Regions from separate parts of the Mesorhizobium sp. M1078 genome, predicted to be linked through region 1. Evidence: predicted binding sites of a transcription regulator. Region 1 holds the regulator's gene; each other region holds the start of a gene.

Region 1 (4,196 bases):
CTGGTGTCGCCGCACGAGGTGGTCGGTCCCAGCTTCCAGATGTCGTTTGCCGCCACTGCCGCCCTTGTCGGCGCCTATGCCGGCTGGGCCGATTACCGCGCCGACAAGGTGAGAACGCCGCTGGCAAAGCGCTCCTTCGTCGGCTTCCTGTCGCGAAAATTCGCGCTGGCCATGGGCGGCCTCGCCATGACCTCGATCATCGCCGGCAGTGCAACCTTGCTGTTCGCCATCTGGCATTTTCAGCGTGTGTCGCCGCTCAGCCTGATCGCCAATCTGGCCGTGATGCCGATTGTTTCGTTGATCGTCATGCCCTTTGCCGTGCTCAGCGCACTGGCGATGCCGTTCGGCGCCGACGGGCCGCTCCTCTATGTGATGGGCAAGGGTCTGATGGCGATGATCGCTATATCGGCCTGGATTTCCGAGCGCTCGCCGGTCGACGCCGTCGGGCTGATCTCCATCCGCTCGGTGCTGTTGGTGGCGGTCGCCCTCGTCATCGCCACCATGGCCACCACCTGGCTCAGGTTGGCGGCCGTGCCTTTCGCGCTGGCCGGCCTGTTGACGGTGCCGCAGGTGCTTACGCCCGACGTGCTCATATCCGAGGATGCGCATCTGGTGGCCATGCCGATCGGTGGCGGCGAACTCGCCCTCAACCGCGAACGCTCCAACGAATTCACCACGGACAATTGGAAACGGGCGCTGCGGGCCGAAACCATTATCCCACCTGAGATTTTCGAGGCAACAGATACGCGGTTCGATCTCGATCCGCTCGATCTGCCGCCCGGCTCGCCCTTCTATTGCACCGGCGATCTCTGTATCGCCCGGCACCCTTCCGGAGCCATTGTAGCGCTTGCGAAAGACCGCAAGACGGCGCGGCCGGCCTGTGCCTTCGCGAGCCTGATCGTCATCGATGACGCCACCGCCTACAATCCGTGCCGCGACCCGCTGGTGCTGGTCGTGACTAAGAAACAGCTGGCCCGCGACGGCAGCGCCGCCGTCTTCTTCGATCCGCAATCGGCAGCGGCAGCGCCAACCATCCGCTTCGCCGTCGACAAGCCGTATCGCCCCTGGCACGAGCAACGCCGCTTCTCCCGCGAAGCGCGCGGCCTGCCGCCTTACAACCAGCGTGAAAAGTACAAACCCAAGCCGGCTCAGTAGCGCCGGATCAATCCGACAAGCTTGCCCTGCACCTTCACCCTGTCCGGTCCAAAAATGCGGGTCTCGTAGGCCGGGTTGGCGGCTTCCAGGGCGATCGAGGCGCCCTTGCGGCGGAAGCGTTTCAGGGTCGCTTCCTCATCGTCGACCAACGCCACCACGATCTCGCCGGGGCTGGCTGTGTCGGCATTGCGGATGATGACCGTGTCGCCATCGAAAATGCCGGCCTCGATCATCGAATCGCCCTTAACCTCGAGCGCGTAGTGTTCGCCGCCCATGATCATGTCGGGCGGCACCGAGATCGAATGGGTCTGATGCTGGATGGCGTCGATCGGCACGCCGGCGGCGATGCGTCCCATAACCGGGATTGAAATCGCGGAAACGGCATCGTCATTGCCGGCCGACATCGAACGCGACGGCGAGCCCGGCCTGATCTGGCGGCCGAGACCGCCTTGGCCCAACGCGCCTTGTCCCTGGCCGCCTTGCCCTTGGCCGGTTTGACCAAGACTGCCCTGAATGACGCTCGGCGAAAACTTCCTCGCCGCATTGAGGCCTGGTGCGATCGAGTCGGGTAGCCGCAGCACTTCCAGCGCGCGCGCCCGGTTCGGCAGCCGGCGAATGAAACCGCGCTCCTCAAGCGCTGTGATCAGTCGGTGGATGCCGGACTTGGAGGCGAGGTCGAGCGCTTCCTTCATCTCGTCGAAGGACGGCGGGATTCCGCTCTCCTTCAGGCGTTCATGGATGAACATCAGAAGCTCATGTTGTTTGCGCGTCAGCATCGCGGCCCCCAAGGGTTCTGAAACCAGAATCGGAAAAAACAAACCCAGAACAAACACTATCTGTTCCAGTTGTGTTCCGCAACCTTTTAAAGTTTAATGAATGTGTTGACGTTTTGTTCAGCGTAACGTTCGGCGCTGCGAGCGCCGCCTGCGCCCAGTTGCCAGCAACGGGGTGAAACGAAGACAAAGTGCCCTGCGTCGTCGGTTACGATCGCCGCTTCCCTTTCGGACGGGGCTGCGCAGCATCCGCGCCGGGTTCGCTCTGGGCATAGACCTGCAGCGTGGAGCCGATGTGAGCGGTCATCAGAGTTTTCGCACGTTCGACGTCGCGATCGAGGGCCGCTTCCATCAGGGCGGTATGGTGTTCGATCGCCACGGCGTCGCGCAGGGCCGCCACGGCCTTCCGGTGCCCATCCGTGCGGCCGGCGGCGGCGCGCAGCGTGGGGGCCAGACCCAGAAAGCGGTGATGGCGATGCAATTGGTCGGAAATCGTTGCATTGAAGCGCAGCAGCCAGCTGGATGTCGCGGCACTGAGCAGCGCCGCATGGAAGGCATCGTGTTTTTCGTACCACGCGTCGACCGCATCATCCGATGGATCGTCGAGAACAGACCCGCACCGTGAGAGACGATAGTGGGCGGCAACGACCGCGTCTTCCCACTCACGGTCGCCTTTCTCGATCGATTCCACCAGCAGGGGCAGTTCGACCACCAGCCGCGCACGCGCCAGATCCTCGAGCTCCGCCCGAGAGACGGGAGCGACCGCAAACCCGCGGTTGCTGATGGCGGTCACAAGCCGTTCCGCCTCCAGCCGCGACAGCGCTTCGCGCAACGGCGTCCAGCCGATGCCGTAGGTGTTGCGCAACGTGCTCAGCTTCAACGGCGCGGCAGGCGCCAGCCGGGTCGCAAGAATATCGCGCCTGAGCAGGCGATAGGCCACTTCCGTCTTCGAGGTCTGCTCGTCATCCAGCATCGTGATCCATCAGTCATAAACGCTCGGCGGATCATTATATATCAAAGCCTTTCAATGGGTGAATTATATATAATGTTTGACAGTTCAAGGGCGACCACTCAAGATCGCCGGCATGTTTGGGCGGCAGGCTCCGCCGCGCGCGTTTGTCCATGGAGGGGCGCCGGATCATGAGCACGACACCCGATCTCGCTACAATCGAAGCAATGGATGCCGCCGATCCGCTGCGCTCCATGCGCGAACGCTTTGTCTTGCCGCAAGGCGTAATTTATCTCGACGGCAATTCGCTGGGTGCCGCGTCACCAGCCGTCTTCAGCGAATTGCAGCAGGCCGCCACGCAGGAATGGGCGCACGACCTCATTCGCGCCTGGAACACCGCTGGCTGGTTCAACATGCCGGTGGAACTGGGAGATCAGCTCGGACGACTGATCGGCGCGGCTGACGGGCAGACGGTGGTCTGCGACACAACCTCGATCAACATCTACAAGTTGCTGCACGCCGCGCTCGGCATGCGGCCGAATCGGTCGGTCATCGTTGCCGAGGGCGACAGTTTCCCGACCGACCTCTACATGGCCGAAGGCGTCGCCTCGACCCGGCCGGGAACGCGGCTGCGGCTGGAGGGCGTCGACGCGGCCGCAATCGAGGACCTGATCGACGACAGCGTTGCCGTCATCCTGGTCAACCACGTCAACTACAAATCCGGCCAGTTGCGCGACATGGCGGCGCTGACGCGCAAGGCACATGACGCCGGCGCGCTGATCATCTGGGATCTCTGCCACACCGCCGGCGCCTTGCCGGTCGAACTCGACCGTGCCAATGCCGATTTCGCCGTCGGCTGCACCTACAAATACCTCAATGGCGGCCCGGGCTCGCCAGCCTTCATCTACGCGGCCGAGCGCCACCATGACGATGCCCACCAGCCGCTCAGCGGCTGGTGGGGCCATGCGCGGCCCTTTGCCTTCGAGCAGGGCTTTGCCGTCGGCAGCGGCATTCGCCGCTTCCTGTGCGGAACGCAGCCGGTGCTGTCGATGCGGGCGCTCAAGGGCGCGCTCGATATCTGGAACGACATCGATATGGCGGCGGTGCGCAGAAAAAGCATCGCGCTGACCGACCTGTTTATCCAGCTCGTCGAAGCCAGATGCGGCGCCTACGGGCTTGAACTGGAAAGTCCTCGCGACGGCAGCCAGCGCGGCAGCCAGGTGTCGTTCCTCCATCCGCATGGCTATCAGGTGATGCGCGCGCTGATCGAGCGCGGCGTGATCGGCGATTTCCGGGCGCCGTCGACCATCCGTTTCGGC
Region 2 (4,196 bases), on a different contig from region 1:
CTGCGATCAGATCTGGAATGAGCGAGGCCTCGGGAAGGTTCCGCCAATATTTCTTCGGCATCTCCTTCTGCATCGCCTTCACCTTGAGCCGCGCCGGGTTGAAGATGTTCTGGAAATAGGTCAGCCACAACGCCTCGGTGTCGTCCTGATCGGGTGCATCGCCCTTGGCCGCACCCGGGCCGATCGCCAGCCTTTCGCCATTCCAGTCGGCGGAGGCATAGGGCGTCAGGACGGTCCAGCGCATGCCGGTGAACCGCCGGACGAAGAAATCCGCGTTGCGCTCGACAATGAAATGCTCCGGCTCGAACCAGGCGACGTAGCGCTCGTCCTCGCCGTAGCCGATCTTCCGGAAGCGTACGAAGGCATGCATCTTATGGCCGTCGCGCCGCACCGCCTTTTCCATGGCTTCGAGCCGCCTGGTGTCGGGATCGGATGCGATCGCCAGCAGTTTCGGCTCGGTGCGCAGGCGCCAAAGCATCCAGTAGAGAAAGGCAAACCGGCCGGGGTCGGAGTGGCAGAAGGCGGTTTCGGCATGGGCGATGAACTCGCGCGGGACGGTAAGCTGCGCGCCCTCTGGCACCGCCGGCAAGGCATCTCGAGGATCATTGGCGTCGGACCCGACACCCCAACTAATATCCTCAGGCCGGACCTCATTCAGCGTCAGACGCCGTGCCGCATCGCGCCAACCGGCGAAATCGGTCTGGCTCGCTAGCCGGACAGTGTATCGGGCAAGGTGGAGCTGGGCCGGCTGCATGGTCAAAACAGCGACAGTTGTTCGCAGGACTTTACGATCGTATCGCGCAGGCCTGTCTTGTCGGTGAGTCCGCCCGGCGACCAGCCTTCGGCGATGATGAAGGGCCTCAGCTTGGCGATCGAATGGCAGATCCGTCCGACATCTTCCAGCCGCATACGTCGGTGGCGGCGGGTTTCAAGGATCTTCGCCACCACCTTGGTGCCCAGACCCGGAACCCGCAGCAGCGCTTCCCGATCGGCGCGGTTGATGTCGACGGGAAACCTCGCCCGATTGCGCAAAGCCCAGGCGAGCTTGGGGTCAATGGCGAGATCGAGCATGCCGTCGCTGCTGCCGGCGAGGATTTCCGGCTGCGAAAAGCCGTAGAAGCGCATCAGCCAGTCGGCCTGATAGAGCCGGTGCTCGCGCATCAGCGGCGGTTTCTGGAGCGGCAGCGACGATGACGAATCCGGGATCGGGCTGAAGGCGGAGTAATAGACGCGCCGCAGATGGTAGCTGCCATAGAGCCGCGCACTGGAGTGCAAGATACCGTCGTCGGATGTCTTGTCGGCGCCGACGATCATCTGCGTCGACTGACCTCCGGGCGCAAAGCGTTCGCGCTTCTTGGTCCGCAACGTCGGCTCGGCCTTTTCCTCCATCTTCCGGCGCAGGTTCGCCATGGAAAGCCGGATCGTTTGCGGCTTCTTCTCCGGCGCTAGTTTCTTCACGCCCTCATCGGTTGGCAGTTCGACATTGATAGACAGCCGGTCGGCGTAGAGCCCGGCCTGCTCGACCAGTTCGGCCGAGCTTTCCGGAATGGTCTTCAGATGAATATAGCCGGAGAATTTTTCGTCCAGCCGCAGCCGCCGCGCCACTTCCACCATTTCGGCCATGGTCTCGTCGGGCGAACGGATGACGCCGGAGGACAGGAACAGGCCTTCGATGTAGTTGCGCCGATAAAAGTCCATGGTCAGCTTCACCACCTCGTCGATGCTAAAGCGGGCGCGGCGCACATTCGATGACGAGCGGTTGATGCAGTAGCTGCAATCGTAAATGCAGAAATTGGTGAGCAGGATTTTCAGGAGCGAAATGCAGCGGCCATCCGGCGCGTAGGAATGGCAGATGCCCATGCCTTCTGTGGAGCCGATACCGCCGGATTGGAGCGAATCCTTCTTCGCCGAGCCGGACGAAGCACAGGAGGCGTCGTATTTGGCGGCGTCAGACAGGATTGCCAGCTTTTCACGGACGGTGGGCGCGCTCATCTGTTCATGATATGTTCTTGAAGGCTGCAGCGCCACCTCATTTGATGCAGGCGGCGAAAAAGTGATCGCCGCCCGCCGTCAGGGCAATCAGAGACCGTTTCGAAATTCGCTCTGGCGAGTCATATGGTGGTGGTTTCGAGAACCGAAGCGCAGCGGACATTTGGTCCGTGAGCATCGGAAGCGCAGAAACCACCATCGATGGCCGCCGGAGTAGAATTTCGAAACGGTCTCTCAGACCTCGTGCAGGTAGAGGTGGTAGTCCAGCTCGCTCACCGTACGCGCGACGCGCAGATACTCCGACTGCTTGATCGCCACGAAGGTGCGATGCAGATCCTCGCCAAGCGCCTCTTTCAGGAAGCTCGAGGCCCGCGCCGCCTCGATCGCGGCGCGCCAGTCGACCGGCATGGTCGTGCGCGTGACAGCGGCTTCATAGCCATTCCCAGTGGTTTCAGGGCCGGGGTCGAGGCCTTCGTCCAGACCCTTGATGATGCCGGCCAGCACCGTTGCCGCGATCAGGTAGGGATTGGCGTCGACGCCCGACGGCCGGTGCTCGATGCGCCGGTTCTTGGCGTCGCCCGCCGGGATGCGCAGCGCCACCGAACGGTTGTTGACGCCCCAGGTCGGCGCCACCGGCGCATAGGACTGCGAGACGAAGCGCCGCCAGGAATTGGCGTGCGGCGCAAACACCAGCATCGATTCGGCCATGGTCTGGATCAGCCCGCCGAGCCCCTGCAGCAGCGGCAGCGACCAGCTTTCGCCGCCAGCCTCGGCAAAAACGTTGCGGCCGTTCTTGTCCTGCAACGAAACATGGAAATGCATGCCGGAGCCGGCGTATTTTTCGATCGGCTTGGCCATGAAGCAGGCGGTGACACCATGGCGGCGCGCCTGCGCCCGCACCAGCCGCTTCAACATGACGAGGTCGTCGGCCGCCCGCATGACATCCTTGCGATAGTTCAGCGTCAGCTCGTACTGGCCGGGCGCGTATTCGGAAATCACCGTTTCGGCCGGAATGCCTTGCGCCTTAGCCGCGGCATAGATGTCGGAAAACAGCGGCTCCATGCCGTGCAGATGGTCGACGGAATAGACTTCCGTCTTGGCCGAGCGGCGGCCGTCGAGCACGGCGTCCGCCGGCTTTACCTTGCCGTCGGCGTCACGCTCATTGGCAAGCAGGAAAAATTCGAGTTCGAAGGCGCCGGCGGGATAGAGGCCCTTGGCCGCCAAGATGTCGACCTGCCTGGCCAGCGCCAGCCGTGGGTCCGACGACATAGGCTGTCCCTCGAGATGGTACATCGCCATCAGCAACTGGCCGCGCGGCGGGTTCGTGCCGTAAAGCGGCACCAGGGTGCCGGGGATCGGCCAGGCCCTGAGGTCGCCATCGCCGGTCGTCCAGATCAGCCCGGTTTCGTGAACATCCTCGCCGGTGATGTCGAGGCCGAGGATCGAGATCGGCATGTGGCGGCCGCCCTCGAAGATGCTTTTCAGCTCATGCCGGCGCACGATCTTGCCGCGGCCGACCCCGTTGGCGTCGGTCAAGACGATATCGAAGGCTTCGATTTCGGGATGGGCGTCGAGAAAGGCTTGCGCCTCGGCGGGCGTCGAGCCCGAAGGTGAAGTCATGATTAGTGTACTCGAGTTTGGCTTGGCAGCTTGTCTCATGCCGTCAGCCTTGCCGCAACCGTGGCGAAGGCGGTGATCAGCCGGTTGACCTGGGCGCCGGTGGTGGCCGGTGAGATCAGCATCATGTTGTGAAAGGGCGCGATCAGCACGCCCTGGTTGACCAGCGCGACATGGATAGCCGCCTCAAGCTCCGGCGCATGGGCAGTCTCGGCTTCGGCGCCGTTCCTGAGCGGGCCAGGGGCGCAGATGAACTCGACGCGGGCGCCGACGCGGGCGACATGCCAGGGCAGATTGTAGCGATCGATGACGCCGGTCAGCCCGGCATCGAGCCGCAGGGCAAGGCGATCCATCCGGGCATAATTCTCCTGCGTCATCACCTCTTCGAGCGTTGCGCGCATGGCTGCGAACTGCAGCGGGTTCGCCGACAGCGTCGTGCCCATGCCGGAATAGCCCGGCTCCTTGGTTCGGTTGTAGTCGGCATAGCGCGAGGCGACCTCGTCGCTCATGCCCCACACGCTTGCCGGCACGCCACCGGCGATCGGCTTGCCCAGCACGAAAAGGTCGGGCTGCAGCCCGAATTTTCTGGT
Region 3 (4,196 bases), on a different contig from region 1:
TGAGCAGCAGCGGCATGACAAGACTCCGACGGATGGCTCTCAACTTGCCAGCATGGTTTTTGATTGCAGCCATGGCAAGCCCGGTGACATGATTGCGGCATGGACAATGAACGCATCGAAGAACTGTTCGAAGGCCTCGGCCCGGTCAGTATCCGAAAACTGTTCGGCGGCAAGGGTATCTATTTCGACGGCGTCATCGTCGCCATCGTGCTGCGCGGCGAATTGCTGCTCAAGGCTGACGAGCAAAGCGCGCCCGACTTCGAAGCCGCCGGCTGCAAGCAATGGACCTATACCGGCACCCGCCACGGCAAGCTGGTCGCGATGCCGTACTGGAGCATTCCCGACAGCGCGTTTGATGATCCTGACGAGATGAGGGTGTGGGCGCGCCGGGCTTATGAGGCGGGACGAAGGGCGGGGAAGTGAACCGGGACCGCCGCGTTTCTTCCCACCCCCCTCTGTCCTGCCGGACATCTCCCCCGCAAGGGGGGAGATCAGTTGTCAAATTGGTCTTCGCCAATCACCAACGTTGAAAAATGGGAGCCTGCGGCTAAGCTGTTAATCTCCCTCCTTGCGGGGGAGATGGCCGGCAGGCCAGAGGGGGGTGCTGTCCCGCCGACTTAGGCGATCCTACAGCGCCGTCGCAATCCTCGCCGCCAGCCGCGCATTGTTCTCGACCAGCGCGATGTTGGTCTTCAAGCTCCGGCCGCCGGTCAGTTCGAGGATTTTGCCCAACAGGAACGGCGTCACCGCCTTACCGGTCACATTCTGCACTTCCGCCGCCTTCTGCGCGGCCTCGATATAGCCGGCCATCTCGTCGGCCGGGATTTCATCGTCCTGCGGCACCGGGTTGGCGATCAGCATGCCGCCGACCAGGCCAAGTGCCGCCCTGGTCTTGTAGAAATGCGCGATCTCTTCCGGTCTGTGCAGGGTCAGCGGCGCGCGGAACGGCGAATGCCGCGACCAGAAGGCCGGCATCGTCTCGCAGCCATGGCCAATCACCGGCACGCCGCGCGTCTCCAGCACTTCCAGCGTCTTTTCGATGTCGAGGATCGCCTTGGCGCCGGCCGAGACGACGATGACCGGCGTGCGCGCCAACTCGTCGAGATCGGCCGAGATGTCGAAGCTCTTTTCCGCGCCCTTGTGGACGCCGCCAATGCCGCCGGTGGCGAACACCTTTATCCCGACCATGTCAGCGGCGATCATGGTGGCGGCGACCGTGGTGCCGCCGGTGCGGCCTTGCGCCACCGCAAAGCCGAGATCGGCGCGCGACAGCTTCATGGCGTCGCCGGTCATGGCCAGCGACTCGCGCTCGCCGTCGGAAAGCCCGATCTTGATGCGGCCGGCGACCACGGCGATCGTCGCTGGCACCGCGCCATTATCCAGGATTATCTTTTCGACATTGGCGGCCATGGCGCCATTGTCGGGGTAAGGCATGCCATGGGTGATGATGGTGCTTTCCAGCGCCACGACGGGGCGGCCAGCGGCGAGCGCCTCGGCCACGGGCGCGTGGAGGTCGATGAAGGGGCGGGCGCTTTGCGGTGTCATGATGGTCTCCGATCCGGAGATCCGCGCGTCCGCTTGGACGTCGCGCTCCGGCAATGGCAATTGGCCGCCCTCATGCCATTTCCTGCGCGTCGGGCACAAGAGCCAGTGCCTCGGTGAAGGTCGCGGCGGTGAAGGCCGGCACGGCATCCGAACTTTCGATGGCGAGCGTCGCCGCGGCAACGCCTTCGCGGAGGGCCTGGCGCAATGCCAGGCCGCGCAGCAGGGCAGCGATGGTGGCGCCGGCCAGCGCGTCGCCGGCGCCGGTTACGTCGGCGACTTTTCTCGGCGCCGGCGGCAGGATAGAGAAGGCGCCGGCTTCGTCGAATCCCAGCACCGGGCCGTCGCCCGCCGTCACCACGCCACTGGTGAGGCCGCTGCAGCGCAGTCCGTCGACGGTCTCGCGCTCGGTGGCATTGGCATCGACGCCGGCCAGCGCCATGGCCTCGCGCCGGTTCATGAAGACCTGCGCGAGTTCCTTCAGCACCGGTATCAGCCGCACCACCTTGGCCGGCGAAATGGCGATGGCGAACACCGGCTTGCCGGCGGCGAGCCCCACCAGCCGCTCCAGCGCCGTTGATGGCAGATTGGCGTCGCAGAGCACCGCATCGGCCTCGGCGACCAACTCGCGCACCTTGGAGCGGCGGATCTGCTTGGGGAACGCCAAATCGTAGAGCGCCATATCGGCAAAGCCGGTGATCAGCTCGCCGTCGCGATCGATCAGCGCCGTGTAGCTCGGCGTCGTGCGGTCGAGGAAAACCGCCGACAGGTCGGCAATGCCGGAGTCGGCGATGGCGCGCGCAACCGTCTCGGCCGAGGCATCGCCGCCGCGCACCGACAAAAGCGAGGCCGAGACGCCGCGCCGCACCAGGCTGCGCAGCGCGTTGAATACGCCGCCGCCGACATCCTCGCGCATCGTGCCGGGGTTGGACGCCGCGGGCACGTACGTGCCCGACACATGGCCGCGGCGATCGATATGGGCGCCGCCCACCGCCAGTATCTTTGCTGATTTCACCATGCCGGCGATATGACCTTTGTTATTCGAGCCGCACAAGCGCTACGCTGTGCGGCGGAGCTTCGCAGGCGAGCCGGCGATTCGGCCGATCGAAACAGCCGGAGCGTCTGGCCCAATGCGGAACGCATCCGAAAACAAAACCACGAGACAAAAAAAGAACAAATCCGGATAAAGATGGTTTTTCAGTCATTTGACCCCTCTTGCCAAATGAGAACAAAAGTAGTACAAAATGGGCAGGGATTACGGATTGTCCGGCCTTCATTGACGACCAAGGGGTGATGTATCATGGCTCAGAATTCTTTGCGGCTTGTAGAGGACAAAGCGGTGGACAAATCAAAGGCTCTGGACGCAGCGCTGTCGCAAATCGAGCGCGCCTTCGGCAAGGGCTCGATCATGCGGCTTGGCGCCAATGAGCAGGTCGTCGAGATCGAAACCGTGCCGACGGGATCGCTGGGCCTCGACATCGCGCTTGGCGTTGGCGGCCTGCCGCGCGGCCGCATTGTCGAGATCTACGGGCCGGAAAGCTCGGGCAAGACGACGCTGGCGCTGCATACGGTGGCGGAAGCCCAGAAGAAAGGCGGCATCTGCGCCTTCGTCGATGCCGAGCATGCGCTCGACCCGGTCTATGCCCGCAAGCTCGGCGTGGACCTCGAAAACCTGCTGATCTCGCAGCCCGACACCGGCGAGCAGGCGCTGGAAATCTGCGACACGCTGGTGCGTTCCGGCGCCATCGACGTTCTGGTGGTCGATTCGGTGGCGGCACTGACGCCGCGCGCTGAAATCGAGGGCGAGATGGGCGATTCTCTGCCCGGTCTTCAGGCGCGTCTGATGAGCCAGGCGCTGCGCAAGCTGACCGCCTCGATCTCGCGCTCCAACACCATGGTCATCTTCATCAACCAGATCCGCATGAAGATCGGCGTCATGTTCGGTTCGCCCGAAACCACGACCGGCGGCAACGCGCTGAAATTCTACGCTTCGGTGCGCCTCGACATCCGCCGCATCGGCTCGGTCAAGGACCGCGACGAGGTCGTCGGCAACCAGACCCGGGTCAAGGTGGTCAAGAACAAGCTGGCGCCGCCCTTCAAGGTGGTCGAGTTCGACATCATGTATGGCGAGGGCGTCTCCAAGACCGGCGAACTGGTCGATCTCGGCGTCAAGGCCGGCGTGGTCGAGAAGTCCGGCGCCTGGTTCTCCTACAATTCGCAGCGTCTCGGCCAAGGTCGCGAAAACGCCAAACTGTTCCTGCGCGACAATCCCGACACGGCGCGCGAGATCGAACTTGCGCTGCGGCAGAATGCCGGGCTGATCGCCGAGAAATTTCTTGAAAATGGCGGCCCCGAGCGCGGCGAAAGCGACGACGGCTTCGAGGAAGAATCCGGCGCCATGTAGGGCACGGCCATAAATCCGGTCTATTACCCGATGCTTAAGTAACCGAGTTCTTTAGTATTGCGTTTCAAACCGCCGGCCTTCGCGCCGGCGGTTTTCGTTTTTGGGCAGCGTGAAGCCGGCTTGGCAGTTGCCGGATTGGCCCAATTCCGTGTTTCTGGACAGGGTGGGGCGTGCCCGCTAAAAGGCCAAGTCGATCTTCTAAAAAGCAGAGACCAGTGTCCGCCGGCCGTGCCGGCGGTTTTCGCGAAAA
Region 4 (4,196 bases), on a different contig from region 1:
GGCAATGGCTATGGTCAGTCTGTTCAGGTGGTAGCGCATGGCAAGACTATAGTGCCGCGCTCAAGGCGAGGCCAGACCAGCGGCGTTGAAATTGAGGGAACACCGGCCTGCATTCAATCCGCCGATCAGGCCGCTGCCTGCTTGCGGGTGTCGAAGACGTGGTCGACGAGGCCCCAGTCCTTGGCCTCCTTCGCGGTCATGAAGAAATCGCGGTCGAGCGTGCGTTCGACCTCTTCGTGGGTGCGGCCGCAATGGTGAGCGTAGAGGTCGGCCATGTGCCGCTTGGTGCGCAAAATGCCTTCGGCGTGACGCTGGATGTCGGAGGCCTGGCCCTGGAAGCCGCCCAAAGGCTGATGCAGCACGATGCTGGCATTGGGCAGCGCGATGCGCCGCCCCGGCGTTCCCGCCATCAGCAGGAAGGAGGCCATCGACGCGGCAAAGCCCATGCACACGGTCGACACCGGGCAGCTGACATATTGCATCGTGTCGTAGATGGCGAAACCGCTGGTCACCACGCCGCCCGGCGAGTTGATGTAGAGCGAGATCTCCTTGTCGGGATTGTCCGATTCCAGCGACAGGAGCTGGGCGCAGACCAGCGCCGACATGCCGTCATTGATCTCGCCATTGACGAAGATGATGCGCTCGCGCAGCAGCCGCGAGAAAATGTCGAAGGCGCGTTCGCCGCGGCTCGATTGCTCGATCACCATCGGCACCAGATTGGCAAAGCCGCTCATCTCATTGTCTCCGTTTTGATTTTTCCGGTTTAGGCGGCGCGCAGCAACAGGCGTGGCGCGTTGGCGGCGACAGGCCGCTTGGGCTTGTATGCGCGCAGCCAGAGCCGGCAGCCGGCGCCGGCCATCGCGACCGCAGGCGTCAGGACAAACCCGTCATGGACGATGCGCAGATGCGTGCCGCCGGAAACGGTGCGGGCGAGTGTGAAGGTGACGATGCTCCCCAGCTCCTCGCGGTCGGCGTCGCCGGAACGCTCGCGCCAGGAATAGCGCAGCAGGCGCCCCGGTTCGGCATCGAGCACTTCGCACTCGATCGGCTTCTCAGGCCCGGCAAAGGCAAAGCGGCTGCCGGTTTCCGGATTGATGTCGTTCGGCATCATCCATTCCGCCAAGAGGTCCGGCACGGTCAGTGCCCGCCACACTTTTTCCGGTGCGTCCGGCAGATCGCATTCGAAGGCGAGGGCATCTTTGGCGGTCTGCGTCTGCTTTTCGTCGGTCATTGGTCCATGTCCTTCAAAACGACCTTCAGTCTTTCGATGCGCTCCGGCCAGAATGCGCGGTAGCGTTCGATCCAGCCGAGCAGCGGCTCGAGCCCTTGCGGATCGGCGCGATAGTAGGCGTTGCGGCCGGCGCGTCTTTCGCTGACCAGGCCTGCGCCGCGCAGCACGGCAAGGTGCTGCGACACCGCCGGCTGCGACACGCTCATGCCGGTGCGCAACTCCGACACGCTCATCTCGCCGGAAGTCAGCCGCTCGTAGACGGCGCGTCGCGTCGGGTCGGCCAGGGCGCGAAAAATCTCTGCTTCGATCATGGCAAAGCATAAGTCGATACTTATCGATTTGGCAAGGGGTGTTTTGAATGCTGCGTATTGATTGGATCCTGCCGGGCCTCTAAGCCGTGGGGAACAAGATGGGCCGATCATCGCGAGGCAGGAGTAGTATTTATGAATTCCAACGTCGATCTTTCGTCCGCCGAGAACCTCAACGAGGCTCTGAGGCTCTATCGCCGCCTCGTACTCGGTATAGGAGCGATCACCGTCATCGGTTTCGTGGCCGTGATCTTGTTGGCCAAGCTGGGTACGGCGCTATCGCCGCCATACGGGATTTACATCTTCGGCGAAGGATTGGGGACCTGGGGCCTGATCGCGGTGGTAGCGGCGCTCGTCGCTCAGGTGTGGTGGCACGGGCGCGCGATCGGGAAATTGCTGAATGACCCGGCTCTGAAATCTGAACCTGCAGTCGGGCTGATGTCGGCGCCAACCGTGATCGCACAGCGCGCCCATGGCATGGGCATGGAGTGGAGCGGCTTTTTCGGTCCGTTGCGGCCAGCTAAAAAACGGCGCTGACGACACCGCTTCTCGCCCCTGCGTGTCAGCTAAATCCACGCGCCCGCGTCGGCGATTGCTGCCATTCCTTGACAATCCGTGGTTAACAGTATAGGAACGAAAAGGGAACAAAAACCTTGTGGGAAAAGCCAGCCGCGGCAAGCCAGGATTGTGCGCGGCCTGTAAGGTGAACGACTTGAAATTTGTTTCGGATGAGCACGGAGAAGTGTCATGGCGGGTAGCGTCAACAAGGTCATTCTGGTCGGTAACCTCGGCGCGGACCCTGAAATCCGCCGCCTGAATTCCGGTGATCCGGTCGTCAACATCCGCATCGCCACGTCGGAAAGCTGGCGCGACAAGAACTCCGGCGAGCGCAAGGAAAAGACCGAATGGCACAACGTGGTCATTTTCAATGACCAGATCGCCAAGGTCGCCGAGCAGTACCTGAAGAAGGGCATGAAGGTTTACGTCGAAGGCCAGCTGCAGACACGCAAATGGCAAGACCAGACCGGCGCCGACAAGTACACGACCGAAGTCGTGCTGCAGAAATTCCGCGGCGAGCTGCAGATGCTCGATTCTCGCGGCGAGGGCGGCGGTCAGGTCGGCAACTATGCCGGCGGCGGCGGCGCGAGCCGTGGCTCGGATTTCGGCCAGTCTGGCCCCAATGAGAGCTTCAACCGCGGCGGCAATAGCGGTGGCGGCGGTTCCAAGGGCGGCGGTGGCGGCGGCTCGTCGCGCGAACTGGACGACGAAATCCCGTTCTGAGCTGACGATAGTCAGCGATATCTGAGGAGAGGGTGCGATGTCGCTCGGACCGCTTCTATCGGCGCGCCCTCCCATTCCATGGCACGCCTTCGCGGCCCTTGCCGCGCTGGCCGTTGGAGCTACGCAACTGGCGCTGCCGAAAGGCACGACGCGTCATCGTGTCGTCGGCTATGCCTGGGCGGCGCTGATGATGGTCGTCGCCATCTCCAGTTTCTGGATCCAGCAGATACGCCTCGTCGGTCCGTTCAGCCCGATCCATCTCTTGTCGATTTTAGTGTTGATCGCCGTGCCGCTTGCGGTCTGGCACGCGCATATGCATCGGGTCGCCACACATCGCAGGGTCATGATATCGCTGTATGTTTTCGCCCTGATCGGCGCCGGCGTGTTCACGCTGCTGCCGGGGCGGATCATGCACACGGTCGTCTTCGGCCAGTGACGCTTTCTGAAGGAAGATTGCCGTGAAAGCACGGATCAAATGGGTCGAGGAGCGCACCTTCGTCGGCGAGTCCGGCAGCGGCCACAAGGTTGTGCTGGGAACCGCCTCCGGGCCGGAAGGCAAGACGCCGGGTCCGAGCCCGATGGAACTGGTGCTGATCGACACCGGCGGCTGCTCGGCCTATGATGTCGTCCACATCCTCGAAAAAGGCCGCGAGGCGATCGAGGACTGTGTTGTCGAACTCGACGCCGACCGAGCCGAAACCGACCCGAAAGTCTTCACCCGCATCCACATGCATTTCATCGTCACGGGCCACGCGCTGTCGCTCGACAAGGTCCAGCGCGCCATCAACCTGTCGATCGAGAAATACTGCTCGGCCTCGGCCATGCTGGCCAAGACGGCTGTCATCACCCACGATTTCGAGGTCGTCGATACGGCGGTGGAGCAGGGAGCAGGGAGCAGGGAGCAGGGAGCAGGGAGCAGGGAGCAGGGAGCAGGGGCTGCCGTTCACCCCGCCATAAGCGCCTTGATGCCATCCGCGACGAACTGAACCGCAAGCGCGGCCAGAATGACGCCGAGCAGGCGGGTGAGGATCGAGCGGCCGGTCTGGCCGAGGATGCGGTCGATGCGCTCCGACAGCACGAACACCAGATAGGTGATGGCAAGGCAGACGAAGATGATGCCGACCAGCGCCGCTTGTGCTGCAAAACCCTGAAAAGAGCCCGACAGTAGCACAGTCGCCGAAATCGCACCGGGGCCGGCGATCAGCGGGATCGCCAGCGGGAAGGCCGCGATGTTGTGGATCATGTCCTTGGTGATGGCGACGTCGCCGATCTTCTCCTTGCGATCTTGGCGGCGCTCGAACACCATTTCGAAAGCGATGAAGAACAGCAAAAACCCGCCGGCGACGCGGAAAGCCGGCAGCGTGATGCCGAACACC

Evidence for each region. Region 1 encodes LexA, which represses DNA repair genes until DNA is damaged. Its sites were predicted from a motif close to TGTTCNNNNTGTGTTCNG; they were not measured.
Region 2: NKH38_RS17825 (putative DNA modification/repair radical SAM protein) is a predicted target of LexA. The motif match lies at 1,994-2,011, and genes of this name have one in related genera.
Region 3: recA (recombinase RecA) is a predicted target of LexA. The motif match lies at 2,767-2,784, and genes of this name have one in related genera.
Region 4: ssb (single-stranded DNA-binding protein) is a predicted target of LexA. The motif match lies at 2,169-2,186, and genes of this name have one in related genera.

Annotation. Positions count from the first base shown of each region.
Region 1 covers NZ_JAMYMP010000018.1:17,899-22,094, forward strand. Annotated here, with positions in the region: gene NKH38_RS21815 (ComEC/Rec2 family competence protein) at 1-1,155, shown strand, start outside; gene lexA (transcriptional repressor LexA) at 1,149-1,931, opposite strand; gene NKH38_RS21825 (GntR family transcriptional regulator) at 2,137-2,901, opposite strand; gene kynU (kynureninase) at 3,069-4,196, shown strand, end outside.
Region 2 covers NZ_JAMYMP010000012.1:154,031-158,226, reverse strand. Annotated here, with positions in the region: gene NKH38_RS17830 (UdgX family uracil-DNA binding protein) at 1-754, opposite strand, end outside; gene NKH38_RS17825 (putative DNA modification/repair radical SAM protein) at 757-1,992, opposite strand; gene NKH38_RS17820 (glutamine synthetase family protein) at 2,224-3,609, opposite strand; gene NKH38_RS17815 (aspartate aminotransferase family protein) at 3,645-4,196, opposite strand, start outside.
Region 3 covers NZ_JAMYMP010000006.1:220,585-224,780, reverse strand. Annotated here, with positions in the region: gene NKH38_RS11615 (GFA family protein) at 1-16, opposite strand, end outside; gene NKH38_RS11610 (TfoX/Sxy family protein) at 100-423, shown strand; gene NKH38_RS11605 (pseudouridine-5'-phosphate glycosidase) at 628-1,545, opposite strand; gene NKH38_RS11600 (carbohydrate kinase family protein) at 1,616-2,560, opposite strand; gene recA (recombinase RecA) at 2,843-3,946, shown strand.
Region 4 covers NZ_JAMYMP010000006.1:87,452-91,647, reverse strand. Annotated here, with positions in the region: gene NKH38_RS10950 (ATP-dependent Clp protease proteolytic subunit) at 126-734, opposite strand; gene NKH38_RS10945 (SRPBCC family protein) at 764-1,231, opposite strand; gene NKH38_RS10940 (ArsR/SmtB family transcription factor) at 1,228-1,542, opposite strand; gene NKH38_RS10935 (ABC transporter ATP-binding protein) at 1,675-2,076, shown strand; gene ssb (single-stranded DNA-binding protein) at 2,287-2,820, shown strand; gene NKH38_RS10925 (DUF2306 domain-containing protein) at 2,858-3,256, shown strand; partial or broken gene NKH38_RS10920 (OsmC family protein) at 3,279-3,701, shown strand; gene NKH38_RS10915 (MarC family protein) at 3,764-4,196, opposite strand, start outside.